Regions from separate parts of the Janthinobacterium sp. SUN211 genome, predicted to be linked through region 3. Evidence: predicted binding sites of a transcription regulator. Region 3 holds the regulator's gene; each other region holds the start of a gene.
What was found. The regulator FNR, encoded in region 3, switches genes on or off when oxygen is low (the NO sensors DNR and NnrR bind a similar motif). The targets are predictions, from matches to a motif close to TTGATNNNNATCAA.
Positions count from the first base shown of each region.

Region 1: O3301_RS02510 (serine protein kinase) is a predicted target of FNR. The motif match lies at 4,487-4,500, and genes of this name have one in related genera.
Region 2: O3301_RS08715 (universal stress protein) is a predicted target of FNR. The motif match lies at 3,172-3,185, and genes of this name have one in related genera.

Region 1 is NZ_JAPWIC010000001.1:602,154-610,057, forward strand. Features, by position in the region: gene O3301_RS02500 (SpoVR family protein) at 1-959, opposite strand, end outside; gene O3301_RS02505 (DUF444 family protein) at 956-2,257, opposite strand; gene O3301_RS02510 (serine protein kinase) at 2,260-4,275, opposite strand; gene O3301_RS02515 (hypothetical protein) at 4,560-5,738, shown strand; gene O3301_RS02520 (hypothetical protein) at 5,926-6,258, shown strand; gene O3301_RS02525 (catalase) at 6,337-7,776, opposite strand.
Region 2 is NZ_JAPWIC010000002.1:653,435-661,338, forward strand. Features, by position in the region: gene O3301_RS08695 (hypothetical protein) at 1-144, opposite strand, end outside; gene hemP (hemin uptake protein HemP) at 230-427, opposite strand; gene O3301_RS08705 (Crp/Fnr family transcriptional regulator) at 677-1,483, opposite strand; gene O3301_RS08710 (response regulator transcription factor) at 1,824-2,468, opposite strand; gene O3301_RS08715 (universal stress protein) at 2,623-3,090, opposite strand; gene O3301_RS08720 (protein phosphatase CheZ) at 3,557-4,414, shown strand; gene O3301_RS08725 (chemotaxis protein CheA) at 4,414-6,303, shown strand; gene O3301_RS08730 (S41 family peptidase) at 6,493-7,623, opposite strand.
Region 3 is NZ_JAPWIC010000003.1:59,604-67,507, reverse strand. Features, by position in the region: gene O3301_RS11550 (response regulator) at 1-1,904, opposite strand, end outside; gene fnr (fumarate/nitrate reduction transcriptional regulator Fnr) at 2,154-2,912, shown strand; gene O3301_RS11540 (FixH family protein) at 2,916-3,440, opposite strand; gene ccoG (cytochrome c oxidase accessory protein CcoG) at 3,496-4,878, opposite strand; gene ccoP (cytochrome-c oxidase, cbb3-type subunit III) at 4,881-5,801, opposite strand; gene O3301_RS11525 (cbb3-type cytochrome c oxidase subunit 3) at 5,794-5,997, opposite strand; gene ccoO (cytochrome-c oxidase, cbb3-type subunit II) at 5,999-6,613, opposite strand; gene ccoN (cytochrome-c oxidase, cbb3-type subunit I) at 6,629-7,904, opposite strand, start outside.

The DNA.
Region 1 (7,904 bases), on a different contig from region 3:
GCGGCCAAGTACAGGGCCGGCGGCAGGAAATCCGCTTCGCGCAGCAGCCGCGCATGCCAGTACGAGGCCCAGCCCTCGTTCATGATCTGGCAGGCGTACACGGGATAGAAGTAAAACGACTCTTCGCGCACGGCCAGGAAAATATCGCGTTCCCAATCGGCCAGGTCCGGCCCATGTTGCGCGATGAACCATAGTAAATCGTACTCGGGCTGCGGCGGCAGGAGCGGGCGCTGCGTCACGCGGGCCCGTGCCGTCTCGCGCGCCGCCAGCGCGGCCGCTTCGCCGGGCAGGCGCCGGTAGCGTCGTGCAAACGGATCGTCTCCCCCGGCGCCGCCACGCCTGCCGGCGACATCGGCCGGTCCGGACAGCGCGGCATAGGGCGGGCGGTGCAGCTCGGCGTGGATGTCCACGTGCTGCTCCAGCGCCAGTGCCGCGTCGAGCACGGCTTCCACCTGTTCCTGCCCGTGCCGTTGCAGCGCCATTTCAAGACGTTGCGCCCGCGACGCGCTCTGTTCCAGGATGTGCTGGCCCGCCATGGCGCCGAAACGCAGGAACAGGGCATTGCGGCTGGCGAAATCGGCGTGCCCCAGCACGTGGGCCGTGACGAGGGTGTTTTCCGCCACGGAATTGTGTTCGGCCATGTAGGCATGGCAAGGGTCGCCGGGAAACATGACTTCGAACATATGCGAGTTGCCCATCTTTTGATGCACGAGCTGGTGGATGTAGCGCACGCCGAACGACCAGTGGCGCATGCGCACGGGCAAGCCATAGATGGCGATTTCGGCCATAAAACTGTCCGGCACGAGCTCGAACTCGACGGGGGCGAACGCCAGCCCCAGTTGCCGCGCGAGCGCTTCGATGCGCGCCGCGTAGCCGTCCAGGCCAGTTGTATTCGCCATGTCCGCCGTATCGGCCATATTGGCCATATTGGCGTGGCGCGGGGCATCATGCCGCGTCATGCCGCGTCCTCCGTATCGGCCGCCTCGTGCCGGAAAAAGGTGCGGATGGCTTCCCACACGTCGTCGCTCTTGCCGAGGATGCTGCTGTGCAAGGGCAAGCCGCGCCGTTCCTGCTCGGCGAACAAGCTGTGCATTTCGGTTTCCAGGCTGCGCGGCACGCCGGGCACGGTTTCCACATAGCCCATATAGTTGAGCAAACCGGCCAGTTCGCCCAGGGCCGCGCTAGCCGGCCCCCGGTCTTCGCTGAAATTTTCGCCATCGGAGGCATAGAACAGATAGGCGTTGTAGCGGCCCGGCGCGTAGTGTTCCTGCAGCAATTCGCGGCTCAGGCGAAACGCGGTGGACGCCATGGTGCCGCCCATGCCATTGACCTGGAAGAACTCGGCTTCGGAAAATTCCCAGGCCCGCGTCGTATGGGCGATAAAGCGCGTTTCCACGCGCGCATACCTGCGGCGCAAGCCTTGCAAGGCAAAGAAAAAGAACGATTTGGCCAGCTTGCGCTCGGGCTGCGCCATGCTGGCCGACACGTCCAGCACGAAAAACACGACGGCGTTCGTGCTGGGCCGGGGTTGCGGCAGCACCTGGCGGTAGCGCAAGTCGTCATTGGTGAAGGGCACTGGCTGCGCTTGCAGGGCGCGCCGCTTGATGGCTTCCTTGACGGTGCGCCGCCGGTCCAGCCGCGAACGGGCGCCATGCCGGTCCAGGCCGCTACGCACGAGCCGCACGTCGTCGATGGCGCCCAGGTGGCGTGGCGTCAGGTGCGGCAGCTCGAAGGTGTCCCACAGCCAGTCGAGTATGTCGTCGATGGGAAACTCCAGCAGCAGGCGCACGGCCCCCTCGCCATCGCCGCCGTCACCTTGCGTGCCGGCCCCGCCCGTGGCGGCGGGCCGGGCCGGGCGCAGGATATCGCCGGGCTGGCCGTCACCCTGGCCCGCGCCCAAGCTGCTGCGCGCGGGCGCCAGGCGGAAACGCGCATGTTCGAGCAGGCGCATGGGCACTTGCACCGTGCGCTGCTGCGGCCCGCCGATCAAGTCGGGCGTGGCGACCAGTTCGGGCAAGTGCGCCTGCACGGCTTCACGCACTTTCTGGTTGTGGCGCAGCCAGTCGCGCGCGCCGCGCGAGAACAGCGCGTACCAGGGCCGGGCCAGGGCTGGCGCGGCGCCCGCCGCCGCCGCGCCGGCGGAACCGGCGGAGCCGGCCGTGGCGGCGGGGGCTGCGGTGCCTGCGGGGTCCGTGGAATCCCCCCAGGCCGGATGGCCATCCGGTGTGCAGCTGCCTGGCGTCGTGGTGGCGGCCATGGCTATTCCTGCGCCAGCAAGGTGGTCACGTAGTTGAGCGCTTCGCGCGCGCTATGGGCGTCATAGCCGTATTCGTCGACCAGGCGCTGCTCGACGGCGGAGATCCTGGCCCGCACGTCGTCGTCGGGCCGCTTGGCCGAGCCGACGAGACGCAGCACGTCGCGCCGCTGCTCGAACAGGTATTGCTGGATGGCGTCGTGCAATGGCGCATGGCTGGCCAGGCCAAACGCTTCGCCCCGCTTGAAGGCGCTCATGGCCTTGCGCACCACTTCTTGCCGGAAGGATTGCTTGCCCGAGTCGCTGATGTGGATTTTCTCTTCCACGGCGCGCAGGAAGCGCTCGTCGGGACGGCGCTCTTCGCTGGTGATGGGATCGCGGATCTGGCGGTTGTCGAGCATGGCTTCGACTTCATCGAGATATTTGTTCAGCAAGTCTTGCGCTTCTTGCTCAAATGATACGAACAAGGCCTTGTGCACGTCGGCCTTGACCCAGCGGTTATAGAAATCCTTGCGCGTGAGCACCAGGTAATCGACCCATTTGCGCTTGCGCCGCGGTTCGATGCGCGCATCGTTTTCGATGCCGTCTTTCAGGGCCAGCAGCACGTCCATGGTGGACAGGCTGTTGCGCTGGGCGGAAATGATGGCATGCGACAGGGCATTGATGACGAAGCGGGGCGACACGCCCGACAGGCCCTCGTCGGGCGACTTGTCGCGCTCGCGCATGCGGCGCAGGTCGGCAGGCTGCAAGTCGTCGACATCTTCGTTGGCGTAGATGCGCAGTTTCTTGACCAGCTCGGTCTCCTTGTCCTCGCCCTCGGGCATGCGGCTGAGGATGGCAAACACGGCCGCCGCATGCAGCACGTGCGGATCGAGGTGCACGTCGCGGAAGGCGGGCGCGGCCGCGAGGATCAGCTTGCGGTAAATGCGCGCTTCTTCGCGGTAATTGAGCGTATAGGGCACTTGCACGATGACCATGCGGTCGAGCAGCGCCTCGTTTTCGCTCTCTTGCAGGAATTTGCGGAATTCGGCCAGATTCGTGTGCGCGAGGATGGTTTCGTCGAGGTAGATCAGGGGGAAGCGCGACACCTTGACATTCTTTTCCTGCGTCAAGGTCAGCAGCAAGTAGAGGAATTCCCGCTTGACCTTGAGGATTTCGATCATTTCCAGCATGCCGCGGCTGGCCGCATACACGGCGCCGGACCACGACCAGGCGCGCGGATCGCCTTCGTCGCCGTATTGCGCCACTTTCGACAGGTCGACGGAACCGACCAGGTCGGCCAGGTCGGCCGTCGTGGGATCGTGCGGCGCATACGTGCCGATGCCGCAGCGGCCCGCCTCGGACAAATGGATGCGCTCGACGGGCATGCGCAGGAAGTCGCCCGCATACTGCTCTTCCAGGCGGGCGCGGCAATGTGGACACAGTTCGCCCTGCAGCTCGGCATCATAGCTGGCGCGAAAGTCGGCGCGCATGCTGTGCGGCACCAGGTGCAGCGGCGATTCGTGCACGGGACAGCCGGCGATGCCGTACAGCGCGCCTTCGCTGCTGTGGCTGTACTCTTCCAGGCCCCGCTTGAGCAAGATCACCATGGTCGACTTGCCGCCCGATGGCGGGCCCAGCAACAGCAACATGCGGCGGCCCACTTCGGAGCCGGCGGCGGCCGCCTTGAAGTAGGCGGCGACCCGGTCGATCGCCTCGTCGATGCCGAACAGCTCGTCGTCGAACAGGCGACAGCGGAAGCGCCCGCTGTCATCGGTCTGGCCATTCCAGCGCATCATGTCCCACAGGTACTGGTGCGCGCTGCGCGTCAGCAGGGCGGCGCGGCCGGGCAGGATTTGCTCGAGGAAGTCGGCAAAACTGCCGCGCCAGGGCGTGATGCGGTGTTTTTCCGCCCAGGCCGCCATGCCGTGCACGAAACCCGCATGCTGGGCCGCGCCACCGGCGTCCGTCGTATTGTCGGCGGCTGTATTGGCGCCGGCTGAGGCCGCTGCCGCAGAGGCGTCGTCGGATTGGCGTGTCATACCAGGGCTCGTTATTGCAGGGCTCGTCATTGTTTCCCCATCCTTGCTGTTGCTGGCGTTGCTGCCGTGGAGCAGGCCCGGTTCCAGCCTGTCGGCCAAGTATACGGCGGCGCCTCTGCCCGCACGCCTGATCCCGCTCAACCTTGACGAGGGAACTATTTTTGCACTCGCTGTCCCCCAATGGGGCAGGGCGGCCAGGCATCCGCGCGGTTCAATCCAGATCAATACCGGCCCGCGCAGCCCGTCCACACTGGAAGCTTGCGGCGACCCAAGAGGAGAACACGATGATAGGCAACGAAAATGGTTTCAGCGCCCCGCCCGGCAGCAGCGGCAGGGGACAGAGCGCGGACGATGAAGAGGCCGTCGGCCAATTTTCCGTCCCTGGCGAAGACGACAATACAATCGAGAGCGCGTCCGTCGCGGATGTGCCCGACGCGCTGAGCGGCGTCAGCATGGAATTGCTGGAAATCAAGCGCAGCATCGAGGACGGCATGCGGCAAAGCATCGCGCAAGCGGGCGGCGCGCGCGCGGCCGACGCCTTCAGCGACAGCGGCAATATCCAGGGCGTGTCCATCGGCTTGGGCGATGGCGCCAGCGACAGCTCGTCCGGCGAGCCGGGCTTGCCGGCCCTGACCCTGTACGTGGCCGAGCCCACTTCCGTCGACCGCGCCAAGGCCGCCATCGTGGGGGCCATGGGCGTGCGCGCCGTGGCCAGCGACAAGGTGCCCGTCAACATCGTCGTCACGGGCGTGATCGATGCGCAGCCCCACCGTTTCCGCTTGCGCCCCGCGCCGGGCGGCGTGTCGGTCGGGCATTTCCGCATCACCGCCGGCACCATCGGCTGCCTGGCCGTGGGGCGCAACGCGCCGCGCAACAGCCGTCTGATGATTCTTAGCAATAATCACGTGCTGGCCAATTCCAACGGGGGCGTGTTCAACGATTGCATCGTGCAGCCTGGCCCCATCGACGGCGGCCGCTGCCCGCAAGACCAGGTGGCCGTGCTCGAGCGTTTCGTGCCCATCAATTTCAGCGGCGGCGTCAATTTTGTCGATTGCGCCACCGGCTGGGCCTGGCCAGACAGGGTGCGTCCCGAACTGGTCTACCTGAGCGGCGGCGTGCCCGCGTACTTCCGTATCAGCAATGCGCTCGTGGCGCCCGCACTGGGCATGATGGTCGGCAAGTCCGGCCGCACGACGCAATTGACGCAGGGCCGCATCACGGGCCTGGGCGCCACCATCAACGTCAATTACGGCGGCGGCCGGATCGCCCTGTTCCAGGACCAGATCGCCATCACGGGCGTGAGCGGGGCGTTCAGCGCGGGCGGCGATTCCGGCTCGTCCATCTGGACCTGGAACCAGCAGCGCAATCCCGTCGGCCTGCTGTTTGCCGGCGGCGGCAATATCACGTTTGCTAACCAGATGCGGCGCGTGGTGGTGGCGCTCGACATCAATTTGTACACCTGAGCACGCCTTAGGAGCCGGCCGGGCGGCCCCGCGCCGCCTTGCCCGGCGCTGTTTTTTGCACGATGACGATCTTGCTCAAGGGCGGCGGTCGCGCATGGTCTTGGCCGGCGAAGCGTGCTGCAGCGCCGGTTGGCCGGGTGTATCATGCAAGGCATCGGGAGGGTTTGTCATATCAGGAGGGTGTGTCATGTCAAACAGTAAGTTCGCACAATCGCCATATGCCGTCTTCGAGGACGCCGCCATGCCGTATTTGCCGGATGCCCCTCCTGGACAGGGCCCGGGGCAGCATGCCCAGGCCGCACCTCAGGGCCGCCTGGAAGCGGCCCGGCGGCGCAACGAGCGGGCGCTGATGGCCATCGACGGCGTGGAAGGCGTCAGCCTGGGGCAGACGGCCGTGGGCAAGGAAGCGCTCGTCGTGTACCTGCGCGACTCGTCCGTCAAGCGGCGCGTGCCGTTGCAGGTCGAGGGCTATCCGGTGGAAACGAGCATCACGGGCCAGATCGATATCCAGCAGCGCTAGACCAGCGGGACTGGCAGTGGGGGCATCAGGCCGCAGATGGCGGCGGAAGGCCTGTCGCCAGGCCTTCCGTGTTTACTGTCAGCCTGGACTCAGGCGGCCGATCGCTGCGGCCACGCCCGCGCCATAGGCGGGGTCGCACAGGGTGCAGTTGCCGATGTGGCGTTGCTTGACTTGTTCCGAGGCGCCCGAGATGGCGCGTGCGGTGTTGTCGAACAAGGCTTGCTGCTGCGCCGCGGTCATCAAGCGGAACAGGGCGCGCGGCTGCGAATAGTAATCTTCGTCGACGCGGTGATTCCAGTGGTCGGCCGCGCCTTCGATGCTGAGCGGCGGCTCGCGGAAATCGGGCTGCTCGGCCCATTCCTGCTCGCTGTTCGGTTCATAGCCCAAGGTCCCGCCCTGGTTGCCGTCGACCCGCATCTGGCCATCGCGGTGGTAGCTGTGGAACGGGCATTTCGGCGCGTTGACGGGGATATGGCTGTGGTTGACGCCGAGGCGGTAGCGCTGCGCGTCGCCATACGAGAACAGCCGGCCTTGCAGCATCTTGTCCGGCGAAAAGCTGATGCCGGGCACCACGTTGGCCGGATTGAAGGCCGCCTGTTCCACTTCCGCGAAATGGTTGTCGGCATTGCGGTTCAGTTCCAGCACGCCCACCTCGATCAGCGGATAGTCGCCGTGCGGCCACACTTTCGACAGGTCGAACGGGTTGAGGTGATACGTGCCTGCCTCTTTTTCCGGCATGATCTGCACGTACAGGGTCCAGCGGGGGAAATCCTTGTTTTCGATGCTTTCATACAGGTCGCGGTGCGAGCTTTCGCGGTCCTTGCCCACCAGTTCCTCCGCTTCAGCATCCGTCAGGTTTTGTATCCCTTGCTGGGTTTTAAAGGTGAATTTGACCCAGAAACGCTCGTTTTGCGCATTCAGGAAGCTGAAGGTATGGCTGCCGAAGCCGTGCATGTGGCGGAAGCTGCGCGGTAAGCCCCGGTCGCTCATCACCACCGTCACTTGGTGCAGGGCTTCCGGCAGCGAGGTCCAGAAATCCCAGTTGCTGTTGGCGCTGCGCAAGCCCGTGCGTGGGTCGCGCTTGATGGCGTGATTCAAATCGGGAAATTTCAAGGGGTCGCGCATGAAAAACACGGGCGTGTTGTTGCCGACCAGGTCCCAGTTGCCTTCTTCCGTATAAAACTTCAGGGCGAAGCCGCGGATATCGCGTTCCGCGTCCGCCGCCCCCCGTTCGCCCGCCACCGTGGAAAAGCGCGCGAACATCGGCGTTTTCTTGCCCACTTCGCCAAAGATTTTCGCCCGCGTGTAGCGCGTGATGTCGTGCGTGACGGTAAATGTGCCGTGCGCGCCGGAACCCTTGGCATGCATGCGGCGCTCGGGAATGACTTCGCGGTCGAAGTGGGCCAGCTTTTCCAGGAACCACACATCTTGCAGCAGGGCGGGGCCGCGCGGGCCGGCCGTCTGGATGTTCTGGTTGTCGACTACGGGCGCGCCAAAGGCGGTGGTCAGCTTTTTCATTGGACTCTTTCTTTATAGGGGAGGTCAACGGACGAGCCAGGGCCTACCCAAACACTGGCTGGGCTGAGCGTGTACGACGTGCTCACCGAGGCTGGTCCAGAGTAACAAATTTCTAAAAAGCAAATTCA
Region 2 (7,904 bases), on a different contig from region 3:
ATGGCGTTCGATGACACCCGCCAGTTTCTCGCAGGGACTGCCCGCATGGTAGTGCGACATCAGGTGCAGCACGGCCGACAGCAGCAGTTCAGGCTGTTGGCCTTGCGGAGGAGGAAACATCGGGGAAGGTCGGTCGTTCGCCATCAAACACTCCTGTGCGGTGGTTTGGCTGGCTGCGCGCACGGGGCGCGACTGGCTGGCGAGTGTGGTGACTGGCTGCCGTGCTGCTTCAGGCAGTCAGGATCAGCTTGTTCAATTGGGTGACGCGCAGGCGATAGATCTTGCCGCTGTGCTCAATCTCCACTTCGCGGCCCTGCTGCAGCAGCGCTTCGCTGGTGATGCGGCGCGCCGGCTGGGCCATGCTGACGGGAGGACGGACGTGGGCGGTAGCGGCATCCTGGATCAAGGCTGGTTTTGAGCTTTGCATGTTGGGCTTTCTTTGTCTCAGTTGAGAATGATTCGTATTTGCATTATTGTTGAATGTGGCCCGAAAAGCAAGGCTTATTTGTGCGGAATCCGCGCTTTTTTACGGTGGGACGGCAGCGTGGGAGCGAGTGCTGCGCAAAGGCGGCCGCTGGCGCGGCGCGGAAGGGGGCGGCAGCAAAAAAAGACCCGGTAAGGCAGTGCGCCTTGGCCGGGTCAAGCCTGTGCCAAGCTTGAGGAAATCGGGATGAGGCTAGATAGTGGCCAGCAATTGCGCCGAGGCGCTGGCGGCCGCGGTGGTATCGGCCTTGAGCTTGGCGGCGGCCAGCTGCTTGGCGCGCGAACGCGACGGCGGCAGGCGGCGCAGGGTTTTCAGGGCGTCCGGATCCTTGATGCCGATGGTGCGTTGGTCAACCGTGATCAGGCCGATTTCATTGAAGGCGGAAAGGGTGCGGCTGACCGTTTCCAGGGTCAGGCCCAGGTAGCTGCCGATTTCATGGCGCGTCATGCGCAGGTTGAACAGCTTGCTCGAATAGCCCATCTGCGCAAAGCGGTCGGCCAGCGAGACGAGGAAGCGCGCCACGCGGGCTTCGGCGCTGAGGGCGCCCAGCATGCCGATCATGGCTTGCTCGCGCACCAGTTCGCGGCTCATCACGCCGTACATGACATTTTCCAGTTCCAGGTGGACACGGCCCAGCGCCGTGAGTTTCTTGAACGGCAGCAGGATCAGGTCGCAGTCGGACAGGGCCACCGCTTCCGAGGAATAGTGGCGCGAGTGGATGCCGTCGACGCCCAGCATGTCGCCCTTCATGGGAAAGCTGAGCACCTGCTCATTGCCGAATTCATCGATGAGCACGGTTTTCAGGAAGCCCGAATTGACGATGTACAGGGTGTCGAACGGCTGGCCGATCGTATGCACGCGCTGGCCCGTCTTGAATTGCACGTGCTGGAACAGCAGTTCGTCGGCGGCGATGGTGCAGGCGCTGGAGATATGCAGCAGGTCGCACACCTCCTTCAGGTTCGACCAGAGCCGGCCCTGGCGCTGGCGTCCCGCTTCCATCGGAGCGGAGGGGGCCAGCGATGGTGAGGCGGCGCGGGTGTCGGGCATTTGCGTGGACAGCATGTTCATCTCCTGGTGACAGGTAGTTCAGAGTTGAATGACGGGGTGCACGGGACGGCGGGCAGGCGTGGGCCGGCGGCGCGCGTTCGGGCAGGTAATGCTCAATTCGCTGAAGACTTGCTGTGTGATGAAATAACTTTCCAGCAACTTGATTACTGGTTTCAGTATGCCAACAAGCGTATGCAATTAATATCAGCAGTGGCTGAATATGGCAGTAGGAGCTGTGGTAGATGAAGTAGGATTGTTCCTACAGTCGACGCGCGGGCGCGCGCCGCCGTATTCAGGTCTTGAAGGGGGAGAGCAGGCGGTGCGCCACGGCATACTGGACCATTTCAGACAGCGAACTCATGCCCATCTTTTGCATGATGCGCGTCTTGTGCGTACTCACCGTCTTGACGCTCAGATGCAGGTTGTTGGCAATTTCCGTGATCGACTTGCCTGCCACCAGCAGGGAAAAGACTTCGAATTCGCGGTCCGACAACTGTTTATGCAGCAAGCTTTCATTCGGCATCATGATGTTGAGCACGAGCTGCTCCGCTACCTCGGCGCTGATGTAGGGACGTCCCGACGCCACCTTGTGGATGGCGCCCACGAGCTGGGTGCCCGCGCTTTCCTTGGTCAGATAGCCTTGCGCGCCGGCACGGATGGCGCGCACCGCATATTGCTCTTCCTCGTGCATGGTGAGGATCAGGATGGACAGCTTGGGCGCCTCGCTGCGGATTTGCCGGATCAGGTCGACGCCGCTGCGGCCCGGCATCGACAGGTCGAGCAGCAACAGGTCGAAGCCGCCCTGGCGCACATGGTTGAGTACTTCAAAACCGTCGATGGCTTCACCCACGATGTCGATATCCGGCGCGCCGTCAAGGATGCGCTTCAATCCTTCACGCATGATGGTGTGGTCGTCGGCAATCACAATACGTATCATAGGCGGGCAATCTGGTGGCGTGTAATCTGCTCTGTCCGTCACCGGACAATCAAATGTTGAGAAACGAGAAACGTTGTCATTTTAACTGAAGCGGCCGCACTGTGCCTTTTCTTGCGATGTGCCGGTGCGGCGGCCCCCGTGGCCATGTGACCCCTTATTTCGTCAGGGGTTCCTTGATCAGCCTATGCACCAGTACGGGCAATTTCGAGTGCGACAGCACCTTGTTGGTCACGCTGCCCAGCAGCAGCTGACCCCAGCCGCTGCGGCCATGCGAACCCATGAAAATCAGGTCGCATTGCTGCAATTGCGCCACTTCCACGATTTTCAGGGCGGGACTGTCGGAAAAGGCCGTCAATCCCGTCGCTTGCAAGCCCCGCTTGGCAGCCGCGTCGAGCACGGGTTGCCAGTGGTCGGCGCCCGCCTTGCGCATGGCGACGCGGTATTCCTCTTCGCTGGGATAGCTCGGCGGAATGATTTCGATGTACACCGGGTACTGGTACTCGGGCGCCACATACACGGCAAGGATGTCGGCGTGCATTTGTTCGGCAAAGGCAACGCCGGCACAGGCCGTCAAGTTGGAGACGGTGGAGCCGTCCGTGGCGATCAGAATTTTCTTATACATGGCAGGTCCTTTGGCAGTGACTCAGCGCGCGCAACGCCTCTTATTGTAGACGTCGCGGCAGCATTGTATTCATGTAAAGACTTGATAATTATCAATACTACTGCACCTTCAGTATAGACAACATTGGCAGAAAGATCGTGTTTAGCTGCGGCAGGGTCCGCCTGGCGCCGTTGTACAGGCGCTTGAGAGCAGGATTTCTTGTGTCGCGCGTGGTCTTGCACGCACGCCAATGGTAGTATTTCAAAATACAACAGCAGGAACACTTATTTCCTGGCGGAAAAGCTCTTGCGGACCCGCTTTGCACCAGGAAGCGCGTTTTGAGATTTACCAACAGGGCGGCGCCCTGCTACACTCGCACCATCGCAGCGGTATTGCCTCAAATCATCTTAATCGAGAAATTGTGGGTATCAGTCTGTAAAACGCACAGTTCAGGCGGAATTTTGACAAATTATGGAGAAGCAGGGATATGACCAACGCCGCTGATGATTTCGATGCATTATTCGATGAAGTATCCGCGCAAAGCGCGGCCGCAGCCACGCCGGCGCCTGCCGCCGCGCCCGCTCCCGCCGTGATCGCGGATGACGATTTTGACGCGCTGTTCGACTCCGTGTCGGCCAGCGCCGCCGTACCGGCGGCCGCAGCGGCGCCGGTGGCTGCCGCAGCGGAAGCGGCCCCCGTGGCCGGCGCCGACGCGCCTGGCGAAGCGGCCGACCCGGTCGACCAGTCCGACAAGCCGATGTTCGAGCGCCTGGGCGGCATCGTGCGCCTGCTGCACGATTCGCTGCGCGAACTGGGCTACGACAAGGCGTTGACGGAAGCGTCGTCGCAGATCGTCGACGCCCAGGACCGCCTGGAATATGTCGCCACCCTGACGGAACAGGCCGCCAACAAGGTCTTGAACACGCTCGATGAAGGCATGCCGGCACAGGACGTGCTGTCGAAGAAAGCCAAGGACATGGACGGCCGCTGGACGGCGCTGTTCGACGGCAAGCTGAGCCTGGAAGAATTCAAGGCCCTGGCCGGCGATTCGCGCCAGTTCGCGCAAGCCGTTGCCGAAGCGACGGAAGCGGAAAAAGCCCGCTTGCTGGAAATCATGATGGCCCAGGACTTCCAGGACATCACGGGCCAGCTGATCAAAAAAGTGGTCAACATCACCAAGACGGTGGAAAACGAGCTGGCTCAGCTGCTGCGCGACAACGCGCCGGCCGAGGTGCGCGAAAAACTGGCGCAAAAGCCGGTGCCGCTGATGCAGGGCCCGTCCGTGCCGTCGGTGGCGCTGGACCAGGATAATGTAGACGACCTTCTTGCGGATTTGGGATTCTAATGGACGATATGCTCAAGGATTTCGTCGTTGAGGCGATGGATCTTGCGGTTAATGTTGAAGAGCACTTATTGCGCCTCGAGCGTGATCCTGACAACAAGGAAACACTGAATGCCGTGTTTCGTTCCTTCCACACCATCAAGGGTGGCGCCGGTTTCATGGGCCTGCCTGCGCTGGTGGCGGCCTGCCATCTGACGGAAAACCTGTTCGACGCCTTGCGCACGGGCGCCGCGCCCGTGACGCCGATCGCCATCGAGGCGGCGCTGCAAGCGTCCGGTTTCGTGGCCGACCAGCTGACGGAACTGGCGAACGGCGCCGCACCGGAAAGCTTGCCGGCCATGCCGGAAGAGCTGGAACACATCCTGACGAACGCCATCGAAGGCAAGGGCATGGACGCGCCTGCGCCTGCCGCCGCCGTGGTGGCGGAAGCGGCCGCACCTGTTGCCGAGGTCGCTGAAGTGCTTGCAGCCGCGCCTGCCGCTGTCGCGGCCACTGCCAGCGCCGATGGCCTGGACTGGGAAGGCATGTATAACGCCGTCGTGCCCGAGGGCAGCCGCGTGGCTGCCGCACCGGTGTCTGCCGTCGCCGCTGCGCCTGCCGTCGTGGCCGCCGCGCCTGCCGCTGCTGCCGCCGCCAAACCGGCCGCCAAGGCCTGGGATGGCGCCGAACGCCGCGAAGAGCGTCCGGAAGTGCGCCATGCCGCGCCCGTCAAGGAAGACAGCATCCGCGTCGACGCCGTCAAGCTCGACGCATTGCTGGAAGTGGCCGGCGAATCCGTGCAGGCCGCCAACCAGGCTGCCGTGCTGCTTGAGCGCTTGCTGCAATTCAAATTCGAAGGCCAGGCCGCCACCTTGATGGCGACCCTGGCGGAAACCCTGGAACGCGCTTCGCGTTACTCGACGGAACTGCAGCGGGCCACCCTGGCCACGCGCATGCAGCCCGTCGGCCGCCTGTTCCAGAAATTCCCGCGCCTGGTGCGCGAACTGGCCAAGGACCTGGGCAAGGATGTCGAACTGACCATCGAAGGCGCGGAGACGGAAGTCGACCGCGTGGTGGTCGACAGCCTGTACGATCCGCTCGTGCACATGCTGCGCAACTCGCTCGACCATGGCGTCGAATCGCCGGAAGCGCGCCTGGCTGCCGGCAAGCCCGCCAAATCGTATATTTCACTGAAGGCATGGCAGGAAGCCAACAGTGTCATGATCGTGCTGCAGGATGACGGCAAGGGCATGGACCCGGCCTTCCTGCGCAGCAAGGCCCAGCAAAAGGGCTTGATCAGCGAAAACGCGCAGTTGAGCAACGACGAATGCTTCCAGCTGGTGTTCCTGCCGGGCTTCTCGACCAAGGAAGTCGCCTCCAGCGTCTCCGGGCGCGGCGTCGGCATGGACGTGGTGAAAACGGCCGTGGAGAAAAACCGCGGCGCCATCCACATCGAGTCGGCGCTGGGCAAGGGCACGAAATTCGCCATCCGCCTGCCGATCGAACTGTCGATCGTGCCGACCATGCTCGTGTCGACCTCGGGCGCCGCGCTGGCGCTGCCGATGGCCGTGGTGCAGCGCGTCGTCGAATTGCCGGAAACCTTCATGGAAGTGGGCGGCGCGCCCGTGCTGAAAGACCAGGGTCGTCCATTGCCCGTGCGGTCGCTGGCCGGTTCGCTGGGCTACGAATCGTGCAGCGAGCGCGTCGGCATTGTTGTCGCTGCGCCACAGCCGTACATTCTCGCCGTGGAAGCCGTCGATGGCACGGCCGACCTCGTGATCAAGCCGATGACGGCCATCACCGTGGAAGGCATCACGGGCACGGCCCGCTCGGCCGAAGGCGAGCTGGTGCTGGTCGTCGGCCTGTCGTTCCTGATGGACGGTTGCCGCAGCAGCGTCCGTCTTGCGGCCTGAGGACACCTGACCAAACCTGCTGCGCGTCGGCATAGGCGGCCTGCGATGCTCACCGTACCAGGGTACGGTTGCGCTTCTTAGCCACCTCTCCCTTCCGCTCGCGACGGTTTTGTCAGGCGTCGTAAGTATTGCTTTATTCATTAAAAAGCCCGCTATGTGTAGCGGGCTTTTTTTATGGCGCCAGCGGCGTCAAATGTTGTCCGGGCGCAAAGTCCCGCCTTCCAGCCAGCGCTGCACGCGCACGATTTCCTGGGCGCGGCCCGCCTCGTCCTTCGGCGGCGGCAAATAGATGTCGGGCATGATGCCGCCCAGGTCCACCTGCAGCTGCGGCAAGCGGGCAGAGCGGGAGGTAGCGTATTGCAGGTGGCGCTGGCCCGACGGCAGGATGTGCAGGCGCATGTTCGAATAATCGAGCGCGCCGTAACTGTTGCGTCCGATCAATTTCACATGAAAACTTTGCCGCGCCGCCAGCAGAAATTCTTCGCAGGAACTGGCGCAGTCGCGGTCGACCAGCACCGCCACGCGTGCCGGCCGGCGCGGCTCCGGCGTTTCCACGCGCGTATAGCTGACGGTGCCGCTGCTTTGCTGCGGCGCGTATTGGCCCGGCTTGACGGTGCGCATCTGCGTCACGGCCTGGGTCGCAAAGGCGGCGCACGCCTGGTCGCCGGGCGCCAGCAGCGCGCAGACTTTTTCCTGGCCGTCGATATTGGCCGGCGTGGACAGCCATTCGGCACCCATCGTGACTATTTCGTCCGAAATGATCCAGGACAACAGCGGCGTATACGTGCTGTCGCTGCCGCCGCCGTTGCGGCGCACGTCGAGGATCCAGTTGGGACGGGCCGCCAGCGCCGTGCGGTGCGTGTCGAGCAGCTTGGCCACGGCGGCGCGGTAGCTGCCGTGAAAGCTGGGTAAGGTCAGGAGCACGGTCGAGTCCGATAATATCTGCAGCGCCGGCTCCTTCGTTAGTGCTGCCTGTCCCGGCGCGGCGGGGCGCGCCGGCGCCGGTTTGGCGATGTCGAGCGCGCTGCCTGGCTTGATATGCAGGTGGCCCTTGCGCCACATGCGTGCATAGTTTTCCAGGATTGCATCGCAGGCCTTGCCGTCGGCCGCGCCGGCCGCCGCCGTGGTGGCCGTGGCCAGCGCCAGGTCGAAATATGCCTGGCCCTTTTGCTCCAGGTGCTGGCGCGCGCCCGTGTCGTTTTCCAGCAGGAAGGGTGCTATGGCGCGCAAGTCCTGCACGCAGGTGTCTCCCGGCGTAGTAGCCGCCGCATGGCTGGCGGCCAGGGTGAGGGCGGCCAGTGCCAACAAGTTCAGTTTCATCGAGGTCTCCAAGTGGGCCAGCGCGTGTGCACCGGTCATTATTGTCGAAATACAATACACGAAAGATTGAGGAAAAAATATCCATTTCGGGTGGCGCCGTGGCTCGTTCGGCAGCCCGCCTGCGGATGGGGCCGGTATGCCGCCAATATGCCGATATCGGCAATTTCCAGCTCATATCCAACAATGCGGCCAAACTTTGTATCGCCAATCCCACGCTTTTGCCTGTTTCGGTTCTGTATTCCCCGATATATGGCATAATCCTTGTGGATCACCGTATGACT
Region 3 (7,904 bases):
CGGTTGTCGTCGGCCACCAGCAGGCGCAGCTGGCCCAGCGCCGGCGTGCGCCGCGTTTCGGCCGGCTGCGCCAGCATTTCGAAGGGCACGCTGAACCAGAAGCGGCTGCCCTTGCCTTCGCTGCTGGCGACGGCGATGTCGCCGCCCATCATGTGGATCAGCTGCTTGCTGATGGCCAGGCCCAGGCCCGTGCCGCCGAAGCGCCGCGTGATGCTCTGGTCGCCCTGGGAAAACGCGGCAAACAGCTGCTGTTGCTGCAGTTCCGTCATGCCGATGCCCGTGTCGCGCACTTCGAAGCGCAGCCAGGCGCGGCCGCTCTCGCTCTCGGCCAGGCTGACGGCCACCACCACTTCGCCGCTTTCCGTGAACTTGATGGCGTTGCCGGCCAGGTTGACGAGGATTTGCTGCAGGCGCTGGGCGTCGCCCACGAGGCGCCGCGGCACGTCGGGCTCGACGGCGATGGCCAGTTCCAGCTCCTTTTCGCCCGCATTCATCGTCATCGTCGTGGCCAGGGTATTCATGACTTCGTCGAGGTCGAATTCGACGGGCGACAACTCCATGCGCCGCGCCTCGATCTTCGAATAGTCGAGCACGTCATTGAGGATGCCCAGCAGCGACTGGCCCGCCACTCTGACCATGGTCAGATACTTGCGCTGTTCCGTGTCGAGCCTGGTATTGCCCAGCAAATACACCATGCCCAGCACGGCATTGAGGGGCGTGCGGATTTCATGGCTCATGTTGGCCACGAAATCGCTCTTCGCGCGGTTGGCCGCCTCGGCCCGGTCGCGTTCCTGTTCCAGCTCCGCCGCGCGCGATTCGAGTTCCTGCTGCAGGCGGTCGCGTTCGCTCATCAGGCCGTTGAACGCTTCCGTCAGTTCGCCGATCTCGTCGCGCTGCTGCACCGGCACGGGCGTGAAGCGGCTGCCGCTGGTGCGCAGGGCTTGCAGGGTGTCGCGCAGGCGCACCAGCGGCGACAGCAGGCGCACGGTGACCCAGCCCAGCACGAAGGCGGCCAGCAGCGAGGCGAGGATGCTCCACAGCACCAATCGGTACAGCACGCCATCGAACGGTTCGAAGGCATCCTCGACGGGGAGCGAGGCGGCCAGCAGCCAGTTCACGGATTTCAGGCGCTTGAAGCTGTTGACGGCCGTGATGCCGCGGCTGTTGGTGCTGACCATGCTGCCTTCGCCATCTTCCTTCAGCAGCTGGGTCGTCGTCAGGTTGGCGTTCGGCTTGCGCGGTTGCAGCAAGCGGCTGGTATCGGGGTGCAGCACGTAGCGCGGCACGGCGCCGCGCGTGAGAATGAAGTAATAGCCGTTCTTGCCGATCTTTTCCGAGCGCAGGCGGCCCAGCAGGTTGTCCTTGTACAGGCGCAGCACGCCGATCACCACGCCGGCCACCTGGCCATCGGCGGCCAGCACGGGCGCCACCATCTGCACGATGGGCATGCCGCTCGACTTGCCCAGCATCGGTTCGGTGATCATGGGCTGGCGCGTGCGCAGGACGGTCTGGAAATACTCGCGCTCGGCGACGTTGATGCCGGCACGCCCCGCTACCTCCGGCATGTCGGCCACGACGGCGCCATGCGCGTCGAGCACCAGCACGTCATCGAACAGCACCAGCATCGAGCGGCGCGAATAGTATTCGCGCAATTGGGCGGGCCGGGCGATCAATTCCGGCGGCTGCTGTCGGGCCGTCAGGGTGACGATCTGCAGCAGCATGCCCAGCTTGTCGTCGAGCTCGGCAGCGGTGCGGGTGATCAGGGACGATTGCTGGCTCAGCAGTACTCGGGTGAAGTCGTCGCGCATGTGCTGCACCTGGATCATGGTGACCAGCGCGATCATGGCGATCGAGGTCAGGCTGGTGGCCAGCGCGACTTTTGCTTTAATGCCGAGAGGCTTCATGATTTCCTTTTCAGTACCGGGCGGCACAGGCGGCAGATAATGCTGTCAGGAATTTTCCTATCAATGCCCCAGCTTGGCAAGCGCCGCCGCGCAAATTGCCCGCCCCGTACGGGCTTTTGACGATGTTGCCATATAATTAAAGGCTGGACGTCGTTTATTCGCCGAATTTACGGTGAAATTGGTATACGGCAACCCTGTATGCGGCTGTATGCAGTAAACTTGTTGTTGCATTTTCTAAAAGGTACCGACATGACTGAAGCGCTACTCACTCCAACCTTGCCCACCGTGAACGTGGAGGCGTTGCGTGCGCGATGCTCGACCTGCAGCATGCATCAATTGTGCCTGCCGATGGGCCTCGATGTGGGCGACATGGACAGGCTGGACCAGATCATAGGCCGCCGCCGCAAGATTGTGCGCGGCGCCTCGCTGTTCCGCATCGGCGACTCGTTCCAGAACCTGTATGCGATCCGCCTGGGGCATTTCAAGACGTACCAGATCAATCCGGGCGGCGAAGAGCAGGTGACGGGCTTCCAGATGGCGGGCGAACTGCTGGGCATGGACGCCATCAGCGCCGACCGCCACCACTGTAATGCGGTGGCGCTGGAAGACAGCGAAGTGTGTGAAATCCCGTTTTCCAGCCTGGAACAATTGCTGGGCAATATGCCGACCCTGCTGCGCCATTTCCACCGCATGATGAGCCAGGAAATCACGCGCGAGCAAAGCGTCATGCTGTTGCTGGGCAATATGCAGGCGACGCAGCGCTTTGCCGCCTTCATCGTCAACCTGGCGTCGCGCTATGAAGCGCGCGGCTATTCGGGCAGCAATTTCCAGCTGCGCATGTCGCGCGAGGAAATCGGCAACTACCTGGGCCTGACCATCGAGAGCGTCAGCCGCCTGCTGTCGAAGTTCAAGAAGGAAGGCTGGCTGCGTGTCTCCAACCGGGAAATTGAAATCCTGCAGCCGGCGAAACTGAAGGCGATTACGGCCGGCACGGACGTCTGCAAATAAGACTTACAGTTCCTCGTCCGCATGCAGCGCGATGCTGCGCTGCAGCGGCCAGGTCCAGATGCCGGACAGGCGCCACTCGCGTTTGTCGTTTTCCACCAGCACTTGCCAGCGGCTGCGCTCGAGCATCGGCAGCGCCACGGAAAAATTGCCGGCCGCATCGGGCTGTACCAGCACCTTGATATCCTTTTCCGGCAGGGTCGCATGCGCTAGGTGCAGCTGCAAAGGCGCCTGATAGGCCTTGCCGAAGCTGTGCACGGAACCGGTCAGGCGCGCTTGCGCCACGTCATACGACAGGCGCGTATCCATCGCCAGGTCGCTGGCGATCGTGTCGCGCTTCAAATCCTGGTTGATCGCCTTGCCCTGCTTGTAATAATCGCCCACCACCAGCGCATCGGGCTGCGTAAACGCGATATAGCCCATGAAGCTGCCGACGACCACGGACAGGCCGGGGCCGATCATCAGCAGCCATGGCCAGCGATGCTTGTACCACGGTGCAACGGGTGCTTGCAGTTTCAGACTGTCGGACATGGTATTTCTCCTGTGTAAACGGCCAATCCCCATGCGGGGACTGGCCTTCCTGCTATTACCGCGGCACGATGAATACCGCGCTTTCACGCACATGCAGCGATGGGTCGTCCAGCGATTGCAATTCGATCGCAATCTTGTTCGAGCCCTTCTCTCCCACGCCGTGCGGCACGCGCAGGCGGATCGGCCAACCCAGCGTTTCCGTCGGCTGCAAGGTCACTTCTTCGCGCGTCAGCAAGGTCAGGCCCGGCAAGCCGGAAGCGCTGATTTTGAAATGCTGGCTTTGCTCCGATGTGTTCATGATCTGCAGGCGGTAGACGTTTTCGATCATGCCGTCTTCCACTTCGCGTCCCATGGAACCGCGGTCGCGGATCACGTCCATTTTCAGGGGCGTGCGCAGGGCCAGCGAAGTACACACGGCGATGATGATCAGGGCCAGGATGGAAGTGTAGATCAAGACGCGCGGGCGCATGGCGCGCTGGCGTATCTGCTTCGAATTGAAGTTGTTTTCCATCGCATGGTCGGTACTGTAGCGTACCAGTCCCCGTGGCCGGTCGACCTTGTCCATCACGCTGTTGCAGGCATCGACGCAAGCGGCGCAACCGATGCATTCATACTGCAGGCCGTTACGGATATCGATGCCGGTCGGACACACCTGCACGCACAGGGTACAGTCGATGCAATCGCCCAGCTTGTCGTTGTTGCCGGCCTTCTTGCTCATGGCGCCACGTGGTTCGCCGCGCTTGGCATCGTAGGTGATGATCAGGGTGTCCTGGTCGAACATGGCGCTCTGGAAGCGCGCGTAGGGGCACATGTATTTGCACACCTGCTCGCGCAGCCAGCCCGCGTTGCCGTAGGTTGCCAGACTGTAGAACAATACCCAGAACCATTCCCAGGGACCGAAGTTCAGCGTGGTCACCGACTGCGCCAGTTCCTTGATCGGCGTGAAGTAGCCGACAAAGGTAAAGCCCGTCCACAGGGCGATGGCGCCCCATACCAGGTGCTTGGCCGTCTTCTTGAACGCCTTGCGCACGGAGGGGCCCTGCTTGTCGAGGGCCATGCGCGCGCTGCGCGTGCCCTCGATGCGGCGTTCGACCCACAGGAAAATTTCCGTGTATACCGTTTGCGGGCAAGAGAACCCGCACCACACCCGCCCGGCAATGGCCGTGACGAGGAACAACAAATACGCACAGATGATCAGCAGGGCCGCCAGATAGATGAAATCCTGGGGCCACAGCACGACGCCGAAAATGTAGAACTTGCGCGTGGTCAAATCGAACAGCAGGGCTTGCCTGCCATTCCAGGTCAACCACGGCAAGCCGTAGAACGCGAGCTGGGTAAGCCATACGCATACCCATCGCCAGGTAGCGTAGCGTCCTTTGGCCTCGCGAGGGTAGATTTGCTCGCGGGCCGCATACATCTTGATGACTTGAGGTTCCATTTTTACTTTGCGGGTGCCTGCGGATTCGACAGGCTCCAGACATACGCCGACAGCACGTGTACCTTGGATTCGCCGAGGAAATCGCTGAAGGCCGGCATGGTGTTGCTGCGTCCCTTGCGTACGGTTTCCATGATGGTGTCGGCGCTGCCGCCGTACAGCCAGGTCTTGTCCGTCAGGTTTGGCGCGCCGAGCATCTGGTTACCCTTGGCATCGGCGCCATGACAGGCCATGCAGGCGCCGAACTTGGCCTTGCCCAGCACGGACTTGACGGGATCCGAGGTCGAGCCGGACAGGCTCAGCACATAATGGGCCACGTTCTCGACATCCTTTTCGGAGCCCAGGGCAGCGCCCATCGGTGGCATTTGCCCATTGCGGCCGTGCATGATGGTGGTCTTGATGATGTCGGGTTCGCCGCCATACAGCCAGTCCTTGTCCGTCAGGTTGGGGAAGCCCTTGTTGCCGCGCGCATCCGAACCGTGGCATTGCGCGCAGTAGGTCAGGAACAGGCGCTGGCCGATGGCTTGCGCCTGCGGATCGGCGGCCACCGTCTTCAAGTCCTGGCTCAGGTACTTGTTGAACAGGGGACCGTAGTCGGCTTCCGCCTTCTTCAGCTCTTCCTCGTACTGGCCCGTCGATTTCCAGCCCAGGCTGCCGGCATAGTTGCCCAGGCCCGGATACAGGAACAGGTAGGCCAGCGAGAAGACGATGGTGATGTAGAACAACCACATCCACCAGCGCGGCATCGGCGTATTGAGTTCCTTCAAGTCCTCGTCCCAGACGTGGCCCGTGGTGCCGTCGGCAGGGGCGCCCTCGACCACTTTGATTTTCGACTGCGAGTACAGCAGCACGCCGCAGCCGATGATGCCCAGCAGGGACAGCACGATGATGTAGATATTCCAGAAGCCATTGGTAAAGTCAGCCATGGTTATGCTCCTTCGCCAGGGTCATTTCGGCTTCGGCCGGATAGTCGAGCGCGTCGTCGGCGAACGGCAGGCGGGCTGCCGCGTCGAAGTCGCTGTTGCTGCGGCTGAACGTCCACCACAGGATGCCCACGAACGTCGTAAAGGAAACCACCGTCATGACGCTGCTGGCGCTGTCAAACAGGTTTTCGATTGCCATGCTAATTCCTTGTTTTGATTAATGTACCGAGGCCTTGCAGATAGGCGACCAGGGCGTCTTCTTCCGTCTTGTCCTGCAGCTGCGCGGGGCCGGCGGCGATCTCTTCATCGCTGTACGGCTGGCCCAGGCGTTTCAGGGCGCGCATCTTCGGCATGATGTCGTCAGGCACCAGCTTGGTCTTCGCCAGCCAGGGGTAGGACGGCATGTTCGACTCGGGCACCACGTCGCGCGGGTTGTTCAAGTGCGTGCGGTGCCATTCGTCGCTGTAGCGCGCGCCCACGCGGGCCAGGTCGGGTCCCGTGCGCTTGGAACCCCACTGGAATGGACGGTCGTAGACGAATTCGCCGGCAACCGAATAGTGGCCATAGCGTTCCGTTTCCGCGCGTAGCGGACGCACCATCTGCGAGTGGCAGTTGTAGCAGCCTTCGCGCACGTAAATGTCGCGGCCCGCCAGGCGCAGCGGCGAGTACGGTTTCAGGCCGGCGACGGGCTCCGTCGTGCTCTTCTGGAAGAACAGGGGAACGATCTCGACGGCGCCGCCGATGCTGATCACCACCGTGACCAGGGCGATCAGCAGCCAGGGGTTTCTTTCAATCCATGCATGTGAAAATTTCATTTGCTTTCGCTCCTATCAGGCGTGCGCCGCGTTCAGTTCCGGAATGCGGGCGACGGGGAGTTTGCTGCCGCGCAGAGTCATCCAGGTGTTGTAGCCCATGATGCACATACCCGACAGGTACAGCAGGCCACCGGCCACGCGCACCACGTAGTACGGATACGTCGCTTTCACGCTCTCGACAAAGGTGTAGGTCAGGGTGCCGTCCGGATTGACCGCGCGCCACATCAGGCCCTGCATCACGCCGGCGATCCACATTGCCGCGATGTACAGCACGATGCCGATGGTGGCCACCCAGAAGTGCACGTCGACCAGGCGCGTGCTGTGCATCTGCGTGCGGCCCGCCAGGCGCGGCAGCAGGTAGTAGATCGAACCCATGGTGATGAAGCCCACCCAGCCCAGGGCGCCCGCATGCACGTGGGCAACGGTCCAGTCGGTGTAGTGCGACAGCGAGTTGATGGTCTTGATCGACATCATCGGACCTTCGAAGGTGGCGATGCCGTAGAACGACAGCGAAACGATCATGAATTTCAGGATCGGATCGGTACGCAGCTTGTGCCAGGCGCCCGACAGGGTCATGATGCCGTTGATCATGCCGCCCCAGCTTGGTGCCAGGAGGACCAGCGAGAAGACCATGCCGATCGATTGCGTCCAGTCAGGCAATGCCGTGTAGTGCAGGTGATGCGGGCCCGCCCACATGTAGGTGAAGATCAGCGCCCAGAAGTGGACGATCGACAAACGGTACGAGTACACGGGGCGCTCGGCCTGTTTCGGGATGAAGTAGTACACCATGCCCAGGTAGCCGGCGGTCAGGATGAAACCCACCGCGTTATGGCCGTACCACCACTGGATCATGGCGTCCTGCACGCCCGCATACGCGGAATACGACTTGGTGAACGAGGCTGGCATGACGGCGCCATTGACCACGTGCAGAATCGTCACGGCCAGGATGTAGGCGCCGAAGAACCAGTTGGCCACGTAGATGTGCTTGACCTTGCGCTTGATCAAGGTGCCGAAGAAAACGATGGCGTAGGCGATCCAGACGACGGCGATGAGGATGGCGATAGGCCATTCCAGTTCCGCGTATTCCTTGCCGCGTGTCATGCCCAAGGGCAGGGTGACGACGGCGCACAGGATCACCGCTTGCCAGCCCCAGAACGTGAAGGCGGCCAGTTTGTCGGAAAACAGGCGCACCTGGCAGGTGCGTTGTACAACGTAGTACGAAGTAGCGAACAGGCCGCAGATGCCGAAGGCGAAAATCACCGCATTCGTGTGCAGCGGACGCAAGCGTCCG